DNA from 2 places in the Shewanella sp. SP1S2-4 genome. Region 1 is predicted to be linked to the other one. Evidence: predicted binding sites of a transcription regulator. Region 1 holds the regulator's gene; the other holds the start of a gene.
What was found. The regulator sigma-54, encoded in region 1, starts transcription at its own class of promoters, with help from an activator protein. The targets are predictions, from matches to a motif close to GTTGGCACGNNNNTNGNNT.

Region 1 (8,657 bases):
AGCGAGGGCGGGATCGATTTTAAGGCGTTTTAAAATCAATGGAATACTCGCACCTGCAAGGCCAGCCACTGTCATGTTGATCAGCATGGCACTGCCAATTAATCCCGCCAGTGCCATATCATCCTTCCACAGCAACACGGCAACAAAGACTAAAATCGACCACATTAAGCCATTGAGAAAGCCAATCGATAATTCTTTACCGATAAGCCAACGGGCGTTGCTTTGGCCGATATGGCCTAAGGCAATACCGCGGATCACGAGCGCTAAGGTTTGATTACCAGCCACACCGCCCATGCTAGGGACAATTGTCATCAAGATAGCGATAGTGGCAAATTGCTCGATAGTGCCTTCAAACATATTGCTGACAGAGGAGGCGAGCAGTGCAGCGAACAAGTTAATCGTGAGCCAGAGTGAGCGACGTAGGGTACTTTTTAGCACTGGGCCAAAAGTATCCTCGTCATCGTCCATCCCCGCCATCCCCATCATGGAATGCTCGGCGTCTTCGCGGATAACATCGACCACGTCATCGATTGTTATTCGTCCTAGCAGCTTGCCATCGCTGTCAACGACGGGAGCTGATACCCAGTCATTGCGTTCGAATTTCTGCGCCACTTCACTGTCGGACATGCTCACAGGAATACTTTGGATATCGGGGTCCATGATGTTGCGAATTGTGGTGCTTGGCGCGCAAGTCAGTAGATCTGCCAGCCTGACACCGCCGAGCACTTTGTCCTGTTTATCGACCACATATAAGGTATCTGTGGTGTCTGGCAGGTTGCCCCTTTGGCGAAGATAGCGCAGCACCACATCGATATTCACATCGGGTCTTAGAGTAACGGTATCTGTGTTCATCAAGCTGCCGGCGGTCTCATCGGGATAGGATAAGGCCTGTTCTACCCGCTGGCGGTTTTGTTCTGTCATCGACTGCAACACTTGCTTGTAAACGGCATCGGGAAGGCTACGCAGGATATAGGCGAGATCGTCGGTGTCCATGCTCGCCGTCGCTTTTGCGACTCGCTCAGGACTCATGCTGCGGATCAGCGGATCTTTGAGTTCTTCGCTTAACTCGTCGAGTATGTCGCCTATTTGTTCCTGATCGATAAGCTGCCACAGCACTTGTCTGGCGCTGGGTGGTGAGGATTCTAAGATCAGCGCGATATCTGAGGCGGCCATTTTTTGCAGCATGTTACGCACGTGCACAAACATGCCACTGCTAAGCGCTTGGTTTAACTGGTCGAGACTATGTCCGGTGTGATCGTTTTCTGAATTATCTACGGGCATTTGTCCTCCATAGTTGTCCGCCACTGTGCGGCAAATTGGTTCGAGAGTGCGCTGCTTGGCGCAGGGCTAGACTTAGCGGTGACTTCGCGATAGTTATGCTTCAGTCACAGATAGAGAGCTCTGGCATAGATCATGCGTTTTACGCATAGATTAAGGCGGCTAAGACTAAGGTGAGTCAGCGGTAATGCTCGCTAGTGTAATCGCCTATGGTTCGTGCCGTCGAGCGACAAATATGTCGCCAAGCTTTTGAAACGAGATGTGAACTGCACAAATAAGCAGTGCTAAGTGTGATGTGTACTGATCTGAGTGCCTGTGTGGAACACTGAGTATGAAATGAAACTAACAGGCTTCGTCAAACTTAGCGTCGATTAAGGCACAAATGGCATCCAGAGCGGGCTCTGCATCTGGGCCTTCGGCGATAAGCTTAATGGTTTTACCCATGCCAGTTTCAAGCATCAGTAAGCCGAGCACGCTGGCGGCGGATGCCTGTTTATCGCCTTGTATCAAGGTGATGCTTGCATCAAACTCGGATGCCAGTACCACGAGCTTTGTGGCGGCACGGGCATGTAATCCCAGTTTGTTACAGATGGTGATCTGACGTTCAAGCTTTGGCATTATTCAGCTCTCGATGGCGGGCATAAACCTTATGTTTACCGTTACTAAAGCGTTTAGCCAATTGCTCAGCGACGTAAACCGATCTGTGTTGCCCACCCGTGCAGCCAATGGCCACAGTCAAATAACTGCGATTGTTGCGTTCGAGATGCGGCAGCCAAGTTTCCAGCAAATTCTCGATTTGCCAGATGAACTTATTGACCAGTGGTTGGCGATTTAAGAACTCAGCTACGGGCTCATCTAAGCCAGTCAATGGACGCAGCGCCAGTTCCCAGTGTGGGTTAGGCAGGAAGCGCACATCAAACATAAAGTCGGCTTCGGTGGGCATACCGTGCTTAAAGCCAAAGGACTCAAAGTTGATCACTAATTCTTTATCGACACTGCCGAGCAGAATTTGTCTCACTTGATCGCTTAAATCATAGATATTCAGGTTCGACGTATCTATGTAGTGATCGACCAGTTTTGACATAGGCTCGAGCAGTTTCCCTTCCAGTTTTATTGCTTCTTGCAAAGAGACTTGGCTCTTCGACAAAGGGTGCAAACGGCGGGTTTCGCTGTAACGCTTGAGCAGAATTTTATCGCTGGAATTGAGGAAGAAGCTGGTTAACTCAGTATCAGGAGGCAGGCTCGCGAGTTGCTTCACTAAGACTTTATCCTGCTCAGGCATGTTACGCACGTCGACACTGATGGCGACGAGATCGTTACTGCCTTTGAGTTGCTCAAGCAAAGTGCCGATTAAGGGCAAGGGAAGGTTATCGACACAATAATAGCCGAGATCTTCGAGTACCCTTAGGGCGACAGATTTGCCTGAGCCTGAGCGGCCCGACACTATGACCAGTTTCATCCAGTGATTACCTGATAGAGTTCCGTTTCATCATGCGTCTTGCGTAATTGCTTTAATATTTGCTTGTCGCTCAGCTTTTCGGCCATGCAAGACAAGGTACTTAAGTGCTGCTGACATTGGTCTGCAGGCACCAGTAGTGCAAATAAAATATCAACAGGTTGCTTATCGATAGCATCGAATGCTATCGGCTCTTCACACTTAATGAGTATGGCAATGGGCTGATCTATATCGGCTAGTCGACCATGTGGAATGGCGATGCCGTTACCTATACCTGTGCTCCCCATCTTTTCGCGCGCCACTAGGCTTTCGAATATCTCTTGAGATGAGAGGGTCGGGTACTGGGCAGCGACTAAGTCGCTGATGAGTTCCAGTACCTTTTTCTTGCTGCCCGGAGTGGCGCAGGTAGTGCACTCCGGCCGCAGTATGGTACAAAGTTCCATTATTAGTGTTTTGTTAACTTCTCTTTGTGTTTAATAACCTGACGATCAAGCTTGTCAATCAGGGCGTCTATAGCGGCATACATGTCAGCATGCTCTGAAGTAGCAAAAACTTCACCACCGATAAGATTTATTCTCGCTTCGGCAATCTGTTGCATTTTCTCGACATTGAGCACAACGTGCACATTATTGATCTGTTCGAAATGGCGTTCAAGTTTTGAAAACTTTTCTTCTACATATGCGCGTAACGATTCGGTAATTTCGACATGGTGTCCACTCAGGTTTATTTGCATAGAAACGTCCTCCGATATCCACTGTAGGTTATAAACTTTTACGCTGATTAGAAGGCGGAATGAGCATAGCCTCTCGGTACTTCGCAATGGTTCTGCGGGCTACGTTGATCCCTTGTTCTGCCAGAAGTTGTGCCATCTTACTGTCGCTCAATGGTTTTTTCTGGTTTTCCGCTGCAACCAGTTTCTTAATGAAGGCTCTGATTGCTGTGGATGAGCACTCCCCACCATCGTCAGTACCGACGTGGCTAGAGAAGAAGTATTTTAGTTCAAAAAGTCCCTTAGGGGTATGCATGTATTTCTGTGTCGTCACCCGTGAGATGGTCGACTCATGCATTTCTACCGCTTCGGCAATATCGTTAAGCACCATAGGTTTCATGGCTTCTTCACCGTATTCAAAGAAACCTTGCTGATATTGGACGATACAGTTCGCCACCTTCAACAAGGTATCATTACGGCTCTCTAAACTCTTGATAAACCATTTAGCCTCTTGCAGATGGCCACGAATAAATTGGCTATCGGCTTGGCTTTTAGTGCTGCGCGCCATCGAGGCATAATGTTGGTTTACATTGATTTTTGGCATGCAGTCAGGATTCAGCTCAACCACCCAGCGGCCATTTTTCTTCGACACTGACACATCTGGGATGACGTATTCGTCATCGTTGGGCGTAATCAATAAACCTGGGCGGGGATTGAGGGTTTGGATAAGCGCTATGCCGTCTCTTAACTCATCCTCTTTTAATTTAGTCTTACGCATCAACAATCTAAAATCGCGGGCGGCGATCAGATCTAAATGATCTTTGATCAGCATGCGGGCGTTTTCTAGGTTGGGCGTGTCAGCGGCGAAATGCGACAGTTGGATCAACAGGCACTCGCTTAAATCGCGGGCGGCAACACCAATGGGATCAAAGTGTTGAATGCGCTTGAGTACGGCTTCGACTTCGTCAAGCTCAACCTCAGGATTGCCCATAGCTTCGAGAATTTCTTCAGTGCTTTGGGTGAGATAGCCCTGATCGTCAATGGCATCAATAATGGCGGTGGCAATGGCTAAATCGGTTTCAGAAAACGGCGTGAGGTTTTTTTGCCATTCTAAGTGCTCATACAAGCCTTCACTGGTCTCACCTTGGAAGGGCATATCATCTTCACGACTGCCACCGGGGCCAGAATTGGGGGAGGCGGTGAACACTTCATCCCAGGTGGTGTCCATGGGGAGTTCGTCGGGCATGGATTCTTTGGTTAAGGACTCTGCCGTGTCTATGGTGGAGCTGTCTTTCTCTGGCGGCAGAGTGCTCGATTCACTGAAATCCGTATCGGATAGCGTTTGGTTTACAGGGGCTTTAGTGGCGTCGAATTGATCCTCTTCCAGCTCGAGAAGGGGATTAGAATCTAAGGCTTGCTGGATCTCTTGCTGCAGTTCTAATGACGACAGTTGCAACAGACGTATGGCCTGTTGTAATTGTGGCGTCATGGTTAACTGTTGACCCAGTTTGAGCTGGAGTGACGCTTTCATGTTACCGCTGATCCCTACGTTATTATTGTTGGATGAGGTCGCTTGTTATCATCTTGAGTGGAGTCCAATGGTGGCATAAATTACCTGCATTGGCTCCGCTTGATTAACTATAGCCTGAATTGTTCACCTAAGTACACAGCCCTAACTTGCTGATTGTCTAAGATCTCTGCGGGTGTCCCCTCGGCAATCAAGTTTCCGTGACTCACGATATAGGCATGTTCACACACATCTAATGTCTCACGGACATTGTGGTCTGTGATCAACACGCCAAGGCCACGACTTTTGAGCTGTTCGATAATCTTTTTAATGTCGATAACCGAAATCGGATCGACACCAGCAAAGGGTTCATCGAGCAAAATGAACTTAGGATTTGCTGCTAACGCCCGCGCAATTTCGACACGGCGACGTTCACCGCCCGACAATGACATGCCTTGGCTGTCACGGATGTGGGTAATGTGGAACTCTTCGAGCAGATGCTCTAGCTCTTCTTCCCTTTGCTCTTTTTTTAATTCTTTACGCGTTTGCAGCACGGCCATGATGTTGTCATGGACGGTCAGTTTACGGAAGATACTGGCTTCCTGCGGCAAGTAACCTATACCTTTGCGGGCACGCAGGTGCATAGGATCTGCGGTTAAATCATCATCGTCGATAAAGATGTGGCCTTTATCGCTTTTAACCAGACCGACGACCATGTAAAAGGTGGTAGTTTTACCCGCGCCGTTCGGGCCGAGTAGGCCAACGACCTGACCGGTTTTTACCGTCAGACTGACGTCTTTAACCACTTGGCGACTCTTGTAACTCTTCGCCAGATTTTGTGCTCTTAGGGTGATTTGGGTCATTTAGAGTCCTGCTTTTTCACAGGTTTATCTGCTGGCGCGTCTGGTTTGGCATCATCTTGATAGCTTTCAGGCTGAATAATAGTGATCACGCGATCGTCACCACTACCTGTGCTCTCAGCAATCAATTTTTGCTGGATGATGTTATAGCGGATCACATTACCCGTCACTTGGCTACCCGCTTGATCTAACGAAGCTTGGCCTTTCAGTGTTAGGGTACGGCTTGCCATATCGTAACGAATTTCTTTCGCGCTCGCCGAGGCTGGACGACCATCGTCTAACACTTGGCTGTAAGTTGCTGGGTTACCAGTGGCCACTAAAATTTTGCTATTTTCACCTTCGGCAGAAAATGCACGCAGTTCATTTGCTTGGATTTTTATCGAGCCTTGGGTAACTTCCACCGGGCCAAAGAAGATGATCTGGTTGTTCTTGATATCTGCCGTTTGGCTCACTGCTTTGATTTTAACTTCCTGCTTTAGGTCGTCGACTTTAGCAAAGGCGCTCATGCTCATTATTAGCATTAGGCTGGCAAGTAATACGTTATTTTGCTTCATATGTTCCTACTACCTGACTGGTCAATTTCACTTCTTGCGCGTTGAGGTCGGCATAAAGGCCTTGGCCTTGAATATTAAAATCTTTCCCTGTGACGTAAATGGTACGGTCAGAGGTCATTATCATAGTATTGAGATCGAGTTCCAGATAACTAGTGGACAAGGTCTGGATCGGTTCTTCTGCGCTAATGGCATCAATAATAACATTGTTTTCGAGTACAACCTTGCCCGTTTCCTTGTTTAGCTTGCCCTGATCTGCACTGAGTTGCCATTGTGCTTTACCTTGGTCTGGATAAACAAGATAAACAGGTTGAGTAAAGTAAGTTTGATTCGTTGAATCATAATGTTCCATGTGTTTCGCCGTCACACGGCTATTGACTAGCCCTTGTTCATTGAACTCAACACTGCGCAGATCTTCAATGATGAAATCTGGGGTATTTTGATCTTTAACTCTATTATCGGTATCACCGCTGTGCTTGTTCTGCACTTGCCAATACAGCACTAATGCAGTTCCAAAAAAAGCAATAATCGCGAGTGTCACACGACTCATATACTCATTCCATGGGCCGAAGTGAATTTATTTTGACTGAGTAGCAACAGATCTGTGAGTTCACGCAGTGCACCGTGGCCACCATTGAGCGTAGTGACAAAGTGGGCGTGCTGACGCACATAGGGATGACCATCGGCCACACTGACCGCTAAACCGACGACATTCATCACGGGTAAATCGACAATATCATCACCGATATATGCTACTTCTTCCGGGGTGACACCATAGAGTGCGAGCAATGCTTCATAGGGCTCGAACTTATTATCTACGCCTTGGTAAATATGGGTAACCCCAAGGGCTGTCATACGGTTTTCAACGATTTTGGATTGACGTCCAGTGATAACGGCGAGATTAAAACCGCTGGTGAGTAGTGAGCGCACACCATAGCCGTCGCGGGTGTGGAAGGCTTTTAGCTCTTCGCCGCTATTGCTTAAGTAGATACGGCCGTCGGAAAACACTCCATCGACGTCACAAATCAACAGTTTAATCTTTTGCGCGCGTTGCCACACATCATCACTGATTGGGCCGTAAAATCCTTGCTGTGGCATTAAATGACTCCTGCTTTAACCATGTCTAGCATGTTAAGAGCGCCGATAGGATGGCGGTCTTTATCGATAACAATTAATCCGTTGATGTTTTTGGAATCCATCACTTGCAGCGCTTGGGCGGCCAACACACCGTCTGTGATGGTCACGCAGTTACGGGTCATCACATCGGCGATGGGCGTTGTACGCAGATTCACTTCGGCATCGATAACGCGGCGTAAATCACCATCGGTGAAGATACCGACCAGTTTGCGCTGATCATCAATAATCGCCGTCATGCCTAAGCCTTTCTTGGAAATTTCGTACAGGGCTTCTGTGATGCAAATATCGTGGTTAACGAGCGGTAAGTCATCACCGCTGTGCATCACATCGCAGACTTTTAACAATAACTTGCGTCCTAAAGCACCGCCAGGATGGGACATTGCAAAATCATCACGGGTAAAGCCTTTGGCTTGTAGCAGCGCAATGGCAATGGCATCGCCCATCACTAAGGTCGCTGTGGTGCTTGATGTTGGAGCGAGTCCCAGTGGGCAAGCCTCTTCTGGAACTTCAATACATAAATGCACTTTAGCTAAGCGCGCCATGTTCGATTCGGGTTTACCTGTTACCGCAATAACGGGTACCCCCATACGTTGGATGACGGGCATTAAGGTGAGGATTTCGCTCGACTCACCGGAATTTGAAATCGCTAAAATCACATCGTTATCGGCTAATACACCGAGATCACCGTGGCTGGCTTCACCCGGATGCACAAAAAATGCGGGCGTTCCTGTGCTGGCGAGGGTGGCAGAAATCTTATTGCCGATATGGCCCGACTTGCCCATGCCCATGACAATCACTTTGCCTGTGCAGTTGAGGATCAACTCGCAAGCTTCTGCAAATTCAGCCGAATCAACATATTGATAAAGATTGTCTAGGGCTGACTTTTCAATGTCGATAACTTTACAGCCCCATTGGCGCAGTTGTGATTTGTCTACCATGTCTATCTCTCTTTTTGCATTGTCTTTGTCGCCCCATGATGGGATTGGAATAGCACAATTTGGTACGCGATAAAGATGATATGTAATAGGCTTTCTGCCAAGTTTTAGTTTGTTTTCAGACGATTTAGCTTATGTCTCGTTGTGGTGAGTTTCCTAAAACAACAAAACAATTGCGGCAGGCTAGAGTGATTGATCTGACTCGTCAAGTTCAGATGCGGCAG
Region 2 (8,657 bases), on a different contig from region 1:
GACACGAATGCCATGTTTACGGCCGAGATTTAAAATGATCCTGTCCGCTTGGCGGCTCACGACTTGGCCGAGTAAGGGTCTGCAATTGAGTGTGCTGTCTAAATCATGGGTAGCCTGTTGCATTAACTTGGTAATATTTTTGCCATAAGATGATCGCCAGAATCTGTCCGTATTCGGGGCTATAATGGCTTGTTCTTCAAATTCCCATGGCGCCGATGTGCTGTAGCTTTTACTCCAAACTTCTTCGCCACTGATCCCATGATAAAGGCTAAGTTTGAACTGGAATTGCCTGAGTGGAGCTTCATTCCAGAATCCTAGGAAGGTTGGCTGCACTGGCTCCATTGAGATATCCATAATTTGTGGTTGGAGGATATATTGGCTGTCGGTAATTTCACTGAGCCAGCTTGGGAGTCGATAACCGCGAATATCCACTAGATCTTGTTTAATGTCGAGCAGCTCTTTAGCGTGAGTGTGGCTAAAACCTGTGGAAGAGTAATCTTCTATAACACTGCCTAGTTTTTCGGAAATAACTTCTTCAAAGCCTGAAAGCTGTCCGTATCTGAGCTGAGTACGATCTTTAATTTGTGCTTGAGGGATTAGAATCGCAGCCTTTAATTGTCCATTTGGACACTGCTGCGTAGGATCATCATTTAGATCGAGTCGTAGGGACACATAAATTTTGTTTCCCTGGATTCGTTCGCTAACGAGTTGGATGCTGATGGCTTGGGCGTTGCGATTTATCGCGAAGTTATTCTGTGTAAGGTTTCCGTTAGAGGTTTGTTGTTCACTGGAGATTTGAATGCCCGTGCTTAATGTCGCGTAGCTAACGGCTTGATTAATCGCTTCTTCCCTTGCTTGAGCCGTATTACCATTGATAATAGTCGCTTCACCACTGGCTTCTATCCATTCGGCCCGAGTAGGCAAAGACAGCAGTGCAAGGCTCAAAATGATGAGCGAAGCTGAACGTGGTATGTGCATCAATACAATCCTTATCGCTAAGCTATTGGCGAGCTTGCTAATCGAGCCAGTTTCCTGACACTTAATCTAATATACCGACAAAGCAAATTTCATGCCTGACTAACGAGAGTTTTCGATAAAGTTTCCATTGGCGCAGTCGATATACAGCGTATGAGCATAATAATGTCGGGCTGGAGCAATTTTGGTCCGAAGATTGCTGGCTTTTGTTACTCACAAAAATGAGACGCGTAGAGTGTGAGTGATTTAATTGCCAGTACACCCACAGATGAGGTAAATCCAATGCTAAAGCGTGTGATTATTCCCTTAACATTACTGATGTTAGGTGGATGTGTGGCTAAATCGGTTACACCGCCCAAGCCGAGTTTAGTGGATGGCAATGGGTTGCCGCCAACGGCAGTGATCAACCATTTAGCACAGCGAATTGTGACAGAGCTCGTTAAGCAAAATGATGCTCTGCGTTCTGATCAACCAATTGTTGTCGCAACCCCAGTATTAGTGGGTGACATGAATGGCACAAATGCGTTGGCGCAGCAGTTACAGCAAGGATTAATGACGTCGCTCCATAGCTTTCAGTTTAATGTAGTGGATTTAAATTTAGCTGATGGCTTGAGAGTGACGGCTAATGGGGATTTTATTTTGACGCGAGATTGGCAACAATTGTCGAAAAATCTTCCCGTTGAGCATCTTGTTGTATCGACTATGAGCCCCGTTACCAATGGTATGGCGATCAATACTCGGATTGTGAACATAAGTAACAATCGTGTGGTATCGGCCTCTCAAACTTTTGTGACTCAAAAAGAGTTGGCAAACTACATGCAGCCTTCGGAGCAAATTGTGTCACAAAATGGCATCTTATATCGTCAGGCGAGTCCAGGCATGAATGAAGTCCGTGTTTTAGGAGATGGAAAATGAAACGCTACCTTTTAGTTATTGCGGCGCTAATGCTAACTGGCTGCGCTGCTAAAGATAGATATGTGCAATGGGAAGATGTGCCGCCGCCGAGTTTTCCTAAGTTAACGGCCATAGGATATGCGCCCTTAGCGACTCAACCGGCTAAAGAGCAATCACAAAGAGTGTTGATGGCCATGCAAGCATCAAAAATTGTGGCCTATCGTGAATTAGCAGAACAAGTTTATGGGCAGAAAATAACGGCAAACAGCAGTGTCAGTGATTGGATGTTGACGGACGATAATGTTAAAGCGTCGGTTTCTGGTGTGATCCGTGGGGCGCGGGTCGTTAAGAGTTATCCAGCTGGCGATCATTATGTCACTGAGTTAGAACTGGATTTTTCACAGGTATGGGCGCTGTATCAACAACAGAGTCGTCCACAGCGAGTGAAAGAAGTCACGTATTTCTAGTCATTTCTACATGACTCTATTGAGCCGCGGACTATACGAGTAGTATGCGGCTTTTCTATTTCTGCAAAGTACTAAAGTTTAATTTTTAATCAGAGCTTAGAAGCTGGAAATACAGAGTATGAATTGATGCGCCTGTTAGGCTTTTAAATCATTACCTAAACTTGAGATAGTTGAGGTCTTGCCTTTATCGTTATACGTAAGGCTGGAGGCGTTTCTGCTAGCTTGTAAAGCTTGAGCGAAGCGATTCAGGCTGGCTAAATTCATCTCAATTAAACTGGCATTTTGATCGTTCAGTTCTTTGCATTCAGTTAATGCGTCTTTGACAACGGCCATTTTATGCACGAGTTCACTTTGCTGAGTGAGTTGAGACTTATCAGTGTGGTTTGCCAGAATATCGTCATTAGTCTTGAGTTCTTTCAGACATTGTGATTTTTCGTTAGCAAGAGAAAGCAGTAAATCGGCGTTTTGGTCAACCAAAGCGCCTTTTTCCTTGAGTATGATTTGCTTAAGAACAGCCAAATGGGCGTGTTGTAGATCTACCAGTTTAGCTATTTCAGTCATAGTTACTCTTTATTTAAGTCATTAAGTTCGGCTTCAAAACTTGCAATATTGGCAGCCAACTTTTCGGGGTCAATTTTGTAGCGGCCTTCGGCGATAGCTTGTTTAATTTCGGCCACTTTCTTTTGATCAACTTCAGGAAGGCTCGCCATTTTAGTCTGAGCTCCTTGCAGTTGTTGCGCTTGCGCTGTAATCACCACTGAGTCGCTTCTTTGTGGTGTTGTCGATTTTGTGGCAACTTGAGCAGATTGATCGCTGCTAGTTTTAGTTGCACCTGAACGAACTTGTGCGGTCGTTGCAGTGTTGAGTTTGCTAATATCAATTGCCATTTTCGGCTCCAGCGTCGTGTGTACGGGATTTCTTAACTGGGGTATCGGCAGCTTATAAAAAAGCTTTAGATTATTTTACATTCTTACTTCAACTTCGCCAATGCCCGTGACTATAGCATCTAGTTCTTTGTTTGAACTGCTATTTTTGACTCTGATCCGATCGCCTTTATTGCCATCTTGTAGGGCTTCGCCTACTGTTTTGAGTTCGAATGAGCTAGAACGAACATAGATAGATACCGAGTCGTTTTTACACACAAAGCATAAGTTGTTGCTTAATATGGGATTATCCTTTGAGACGCGTCGTTTGACTCGCACACCAGCTAATTTACTAGGGTCATTAAATTCAGCGCCCCGCAAACTATTTTGCTCAATGTAACGGATTTCAACTTGGCTAGGGGAGATGAGTTCGCCAGGCGCTAAGGTTTCAGTTGTGACCACAACGGGGAATAAAATATCCACTCTCACCGAGATATAAATTTGCCAAGGGTAAGCGAGCTCTTGCGTATCGCAGCTGACTTTTAGGGTGTTATTACGACTAATTTCCCTGTCACTCGCCAATTCAACCTTAATCGGCGACGAGCATTGTGACGGCAGCATTCTTGCGTCAACTAATTGCGGCGAAATATCGACTTTGGCATTAGTTGGCACGGATATCTTTTCTGAAATAAGCGCTTTAGCTAATTCTGAGATGGCCGATACGGTGGGAACAATAGGCTCTGCACTCGCAAAAGCGGGCATGAAGAGGGCGAAAACACTAAAAAAACAGACTAAATTTACTTTCATAATGAAGAGACTAGCTTGTAACGCCAGAATGCACCTATACTTTTATCAAGTTCGAAGCTGACCACTGTAATAATAATTTGCATTACTGTCAGAAGATTGACTCAGTTTCGACTATGTTTATCGATAGATAAGACGTAAGCAATTAATATGCCTATACTCAAACGAGTCATAGGGCCGTACATAAACAGAACAACAAGGCAGAGTTATGTCGAGTATTCTTGATTCAGTCAACAAACGAACCCAGCTCGTTGGCCAAAACCGTTTAGAATTGCTGCTTTTTAAATTAAACGGTCGTCAACGGTTTGGGATTAACGTGTTTAAGGTGAAAGAAGTACTGCAGTGCCCGCCACTGACCACTTTGCCTAAACTTAATCCTTATGTTAAAGGTGTCGCGCATATTCGCGGTACGACTATTTCAGTTATTGATCTGAGTGCGGCAACAGGTGGTAGACCTTTAGCGAGTACTGAAAACTGTTTCATCATTATTTCTGAATATAACCGCAGCGTTCAAGGTTTCTTGGTCAGTTCTGTTGAGCGGATTATAAACATGAATTGGGAAGCGATTATGCCTCCGCCTCAAGGTGCTGGTCGTTATTCTTATCTGACGGCAGTAACTGAGATAGAAGGTGAATTGGTTGAAATTCTCGACGTAGAAAAAATCTTAGATGAGATTTCACCGGTTAAAACTGCCATCAGTGAAGAAGCCAATGAAAAGCTGACCCTCGACAGAACCCAGCATTACCATATTATGGTTATCGATGATTCTGCCGTGGCGCGTAAGCAAATTATTCGTTCACTCGAGTCATTGAACTTACAAATTGATACCGCAAAAGATGGTCGAGAAGCATTAGATAAGCTTAAAGAAATCGCCAAAGAAATGGACAATGTTGCCGATGAAATCCCTCTCATTATCTCAGACATTGAGATGCCTGAAATGGATGGTTATACCCTGACCGCTGAGATCCGAGATGATCCTAAGCTCAAGCATATTAAAGTGGTACTGCACACATCGTTAAGTGGTGTATTCAATCAGGCAATGGTTCAAAAAGTGGGGGCCAATGACTTTATCGCTAAGTTTAATCCCGACGAACTGGCTGCTGCCGTGAATAAACACTTAAGTTTGTAAGTTTGTAAGTGCAGTAGTTAGTACCTAGATACGCTTTACGCTATAATCTCGACTTTATAACATGATGGTTTCGCACTGATTTTGGTGCTTGCTATAGGATTTAGGATGTGAATGTGCCAAATAAATCACTCGCTGAAGCTGAATATAATCAATTTAGGTTGTTCTTAGAGCAACACAGCGGCATCGTACTGGGTGAAAATAAGCAATATCTGGTGCGCAGTCGTCTTGCTCCTCTGATGGGGAAATATAACCTGCCATCCTTATCCGATGTGGTTAAGCATTCGATGAAGCCTACGGAACGTGCGCTTCGGGCTGAAGTGATCGATGCTATGACGACCAATGAAACCCTTTGGTTCCGTGATCGTTATCCATTTGAGTTATTGCATAACGTTTTGTTACCTGAGTACAGTCGTTTAGGTCGTCCACTTAAGATTTGGTCGGCAGCGTGTTCGTCCGGGCAAGAACCCTATTCATTGGCGATGACGATTCTTGAGTATCAACAGAAGAAGCCTGGTGCGCTTGCGGGTAGTGCGTCAATTCAAGCCACGGATTTGTCGCCTTCCATGTTGGAACGTTGCAAAAATGCTGAGTACGATAGCTTGGCATTAGCGCGCGGTTTATCCGAGGAGCGTAAGCGTCAGTTTTTTGATGCTTTGCCTTCAGGCAATATGAAGTTAAAGGATAATGTTAAGCGTTTGGTGAACTTTAGGGCACATAATCTGCTTGAAAGTTATAGCTTACTTGGTAAGTTCGACATTATTTTTTGCCGCAATGTGCTGATTTATTTTGCGCCTGAGGCAAAGGCAAAAATTTTGCGGCAATTCGCTGCCGCTCTTAATCCAAAAGGGATTTTATTTCTCGGTGCATCAGAATCTATTGCTGGTTTAACGGATGAGTTTGACATGGTCCGTTGTAACCCTGGGATTTATTACCAGAAAAAGACTTAAGTCTGCTGCTTTAAAGAAAATTACCGACATTTGTCGGTAATTTTTTACCCATCACTTGCTCATCCCTATTGTTATTCTCATTATTCTCCTATGTTGGCACATGAATTGCTTTATTTCCGTGAGTAACACGAGGAGGCAATTTTATGGCGATCAATTTTGATAATGCACTGGGTGTGCATCAGTACACTCTCGGTATTAGAGCGCAGCGAGCTGAAGTCATTTCGAGCAATATCGCTAACGCCGATACGCCACATTATAAAGCCCGTGATGTAGATTTTTCTGCGGCAATGCAGGCCGCCCGTGGCCAACAACAGCAGCGTAATAGTCTTGAAATGCAAGAGACAGACAAGCATTTTGGTCTTGCTGAGTTGACTGGTCAATTTGTTAAGTTCCGCGTGCCAAATCAACCCGATACTGGTGATGGTAATACTGTTGATATCCAACAGGAACAATCGGCATTTATGCAAAATGCCCTTGAATATCAAATGTCGCTTGGTTTTTTAGACAGTAAGTTTAGTGGCATGAAGAAAGCGCTGAGAGGGGATTAATCATGAGTTTATTTAGCATATTTGATGTTGCTGGCTCAGGAATGTCGGCTCAATCGGTCAGGTTGAACACCACTGCGAGTAACATAGCTAACGCTGATTCCGTCTCGAGTAGCGTAGATAAGACCTATCGTTCCCGTCATCCTATTTTCGAAGCTGAAATGGCCAAAGCGCAAAGTCAGCAACAAGCCTCTCAAGGTGTGGCGGTAAAAGGCATTGTTGAAAGTGATAAACCACTACTAAAAGAATACTCGCCCGATCATCCGATGGCGGATGCGGACGGCTTTATTTATAAACCGAATGTTAATGTCATGGAAGAAATGGCAGATATGATTTCTGCTTCGCGCTCATATCAAATGAATGTTCAGGTCGCTGAAGCAGCTAAGTCTATGCTGCAACAAACACTTGGGATGGGTAAATAACATGTGTTACTTAGGAGGTAAGCTGTGAGCCTCATTAATCAAATTAACCAAGCATCGACGCAGACGGCTCAAAATAAGAGTCAGTCAAATGCTGTGACGACCAACTCATCAACCAGTTCAACGGGTAATCCGTTTCTTGATGGCATACGTCTGCCAAAAGATTCGATAGTACCGGAAGCGAAAAGCCAACAGTTAACTCAAGATGACTTTTTCTCGTTATTAAGCCAACAGTTATCGATGCAGGACCCTTTTAAGCCCGTCGACAACGACCAAATGATTGCGCAGATGGCATCATTTTCGACAGTTGATGGTATCAGTAAGTTAAATGATGAAATCGTTAATTTAAACAGTGTTATGACGTCGAGCCAAGCACTGCAGGCATCGGGACTCGTTGGTCGCAAGGTGTTGATCCCAACTGATACTGGCAATATTTCAGCTGAAAGCCCAACGATGAAAGGTGTGGTCAGTACCCCTAATAAAATTCCAGAGATTACTGTGCGTGTTGAAGATGAGAAGGGCCAAGTTGTGACCACCTTTAAAGTCGATGGCAGTGACGGTGGTAACGTCGATGTGAACTGGGATGGTTTAGATAAAGATGGAAAACCTGTGACCGCAGGCAACTATACGATTAAGGCGAGTGGGTTAGTGGATGGAAAATCCCAAGAACTGCCTGTTTCAACTTATGCCCATGTGACCAGTGTCTCTCTTGGTACGGCCAGTACTGGCGCCATTCTCAACTTGAGAGGCGGTATGGGGATCAAGTTAACCGATGTGTTAGCTGTGTCTGAAACTTAAATTTATACAAGATAATTTTTTAGAATCCGAATTGGGCGTTAGTTGTCCGCAATTGAATAGAGTCAAAAGTAGAGGTGAATTATGTCGTTTAACATTGCATTGAGTGGCATTTCTGCCGCACAGAAAGATTTAAACACCACGGCGAACAACATTGCGAATGCGAATACCATTGGCTTTAAAGAGTCGCGTGCTGAATTTGCGGATGTTTACGCTAATTCTATCTTTTCAAATTCTAAAACTGCTGTCGGTGGTGGTGTTGCAACGAGTCAAGTGGCCCAGCAATTCCATCAAGGCAGCTTACAGTTGACAAGTAATTCACTCGATATGGCAATTAAAGGTGGTGGTTTTTTTGTCACTGCTTCTGAAATAGGCAGTCTTGACCATTCATTTACTCGAGCAGGGGCATTTAAAGTCGATTCAAATAACTACATGGTTGATTCTGCTGGTAATTTTTTGCAGACATTCCCTGTGGATAAAGATGGTAATTCGACATCGGTAAGTTTGACTACAGCGAAACCAGTGCAGATCCCTGATACTGCAGGTAGCCCAGTAAAAACTGAAAATGTCAGTTTACAAATGAATCTAAATGCTAAGGAAAGTACCCTTGACCCTGCTGCATTCGATCCTTTAGACCCTAAGACGTACAATAATGTTACTTCAATGACAATGTATGACTCACTCGGTGAGCCACATATCATGACAACCTATTTTGTTAAGCCTAATGATGCCTCTTATAATGGAGAGAGCAATTGGGTGGCTTATTACGCTATTGATGGTAAACAAGTCGATCTAGCTGGTGCTGCTGGTACTTATCAA

Region 2: flgB (flagellar basal body rod protein FlgB) is a predicted target of sigma-54. The motif match lies at 6,172-6,190, and genes of this name have one in related genera.

What each region holds. Positions count from the first base shown of each region.
Region 1 is NZ_JAUOET010000013.1:3,527-12,183, forward strand. It holds gene mgtE (magnesium transporter) at 1-1,281, opposite strand, end outside; gene Q4Q52_RS12965 (HPr family phosphocarrier protein) at 1,621-1,896, opposite strand; gene rapZ (RNase adapter RapZ) at 1,883-2,737, opposite strand; gene ptsN (PTS IIA-like nitrogen regulatory protein PtsN) at 2,734-3,177, opposite strand; gene hpf (ribosome hibernation promoting factor) at 3,180-3,467, opposite strand; gene Q4Q52_RS12985 (RNA polymerase factor sigma-54) at 3,496-4,974, opposite strand; gene lptB (LPS export ABC transporter ATP-binding protein) at 5,082-5,813, opposite strand; gene lptA (lipopolysaccharide transport periplasmic protein LptA) at 5,810-6,364, opposite strand; gene lptC (LPS export ABC transporter periplasmic protein LptC) at 6,351-6,911, opposite strand; gene kdsC (3-deoxy-manno-octulosonate-8-phosphatase KdsC) at 6,908-7,459, opposite strand; gene Q4Q52_RS13010 (KpsF/GutQ family sugar-phosphate isomerase) at 7,459-8,436, opposite strand.
Region 2 is NZ_JAUOET010000004.1:46,603-55,259, reverse strand. It holds gene Q4Q52_RS06310 (flagellar assembly protein FlgT) at 1-978, opposite strand, end outside; gene Q4Q52_RS06305 (FlgO family outer membrane protein) at 1,258-1,890, shown strand; gene Q4Q52_RS06300 (LPP20 family lipoprotein) at 1,887-2,336, shown strand; gene Q4Q52_RS06295 (flagella synthesis protein FlgN) at 2,472-2,897, opposite strand; gene flgM (flagellar biosynthesis anti-sigma factor FlgM) at 2,900-3,223, opposite strand; gene flgA (flagellar basal body P-ring formation chaperone FlgA) at 3,299-4,006, opposite strand; gene Q4Q52_RS06280 (chemotaxis protein CheV) at 4,212-5,132, shown strand; gene Q4Q52_RS06275 (protein-glutamate O-methyltransferase CheR) at 5,240-6,079, shown strand; gene flgB (flagellar basal body rod protein FlgB) at 6,223-6,627, shown strand; gene flgC (flagellar basal body rod protein FlgC) at 6,630-7,046, shown strand; gene flgD (flagellar hook assembly protein FlgD) at 7,071-7,841, shown strand; gene flgE (flagellar hook protein FlgE) at 7,923-8,657, shown strand, end outside.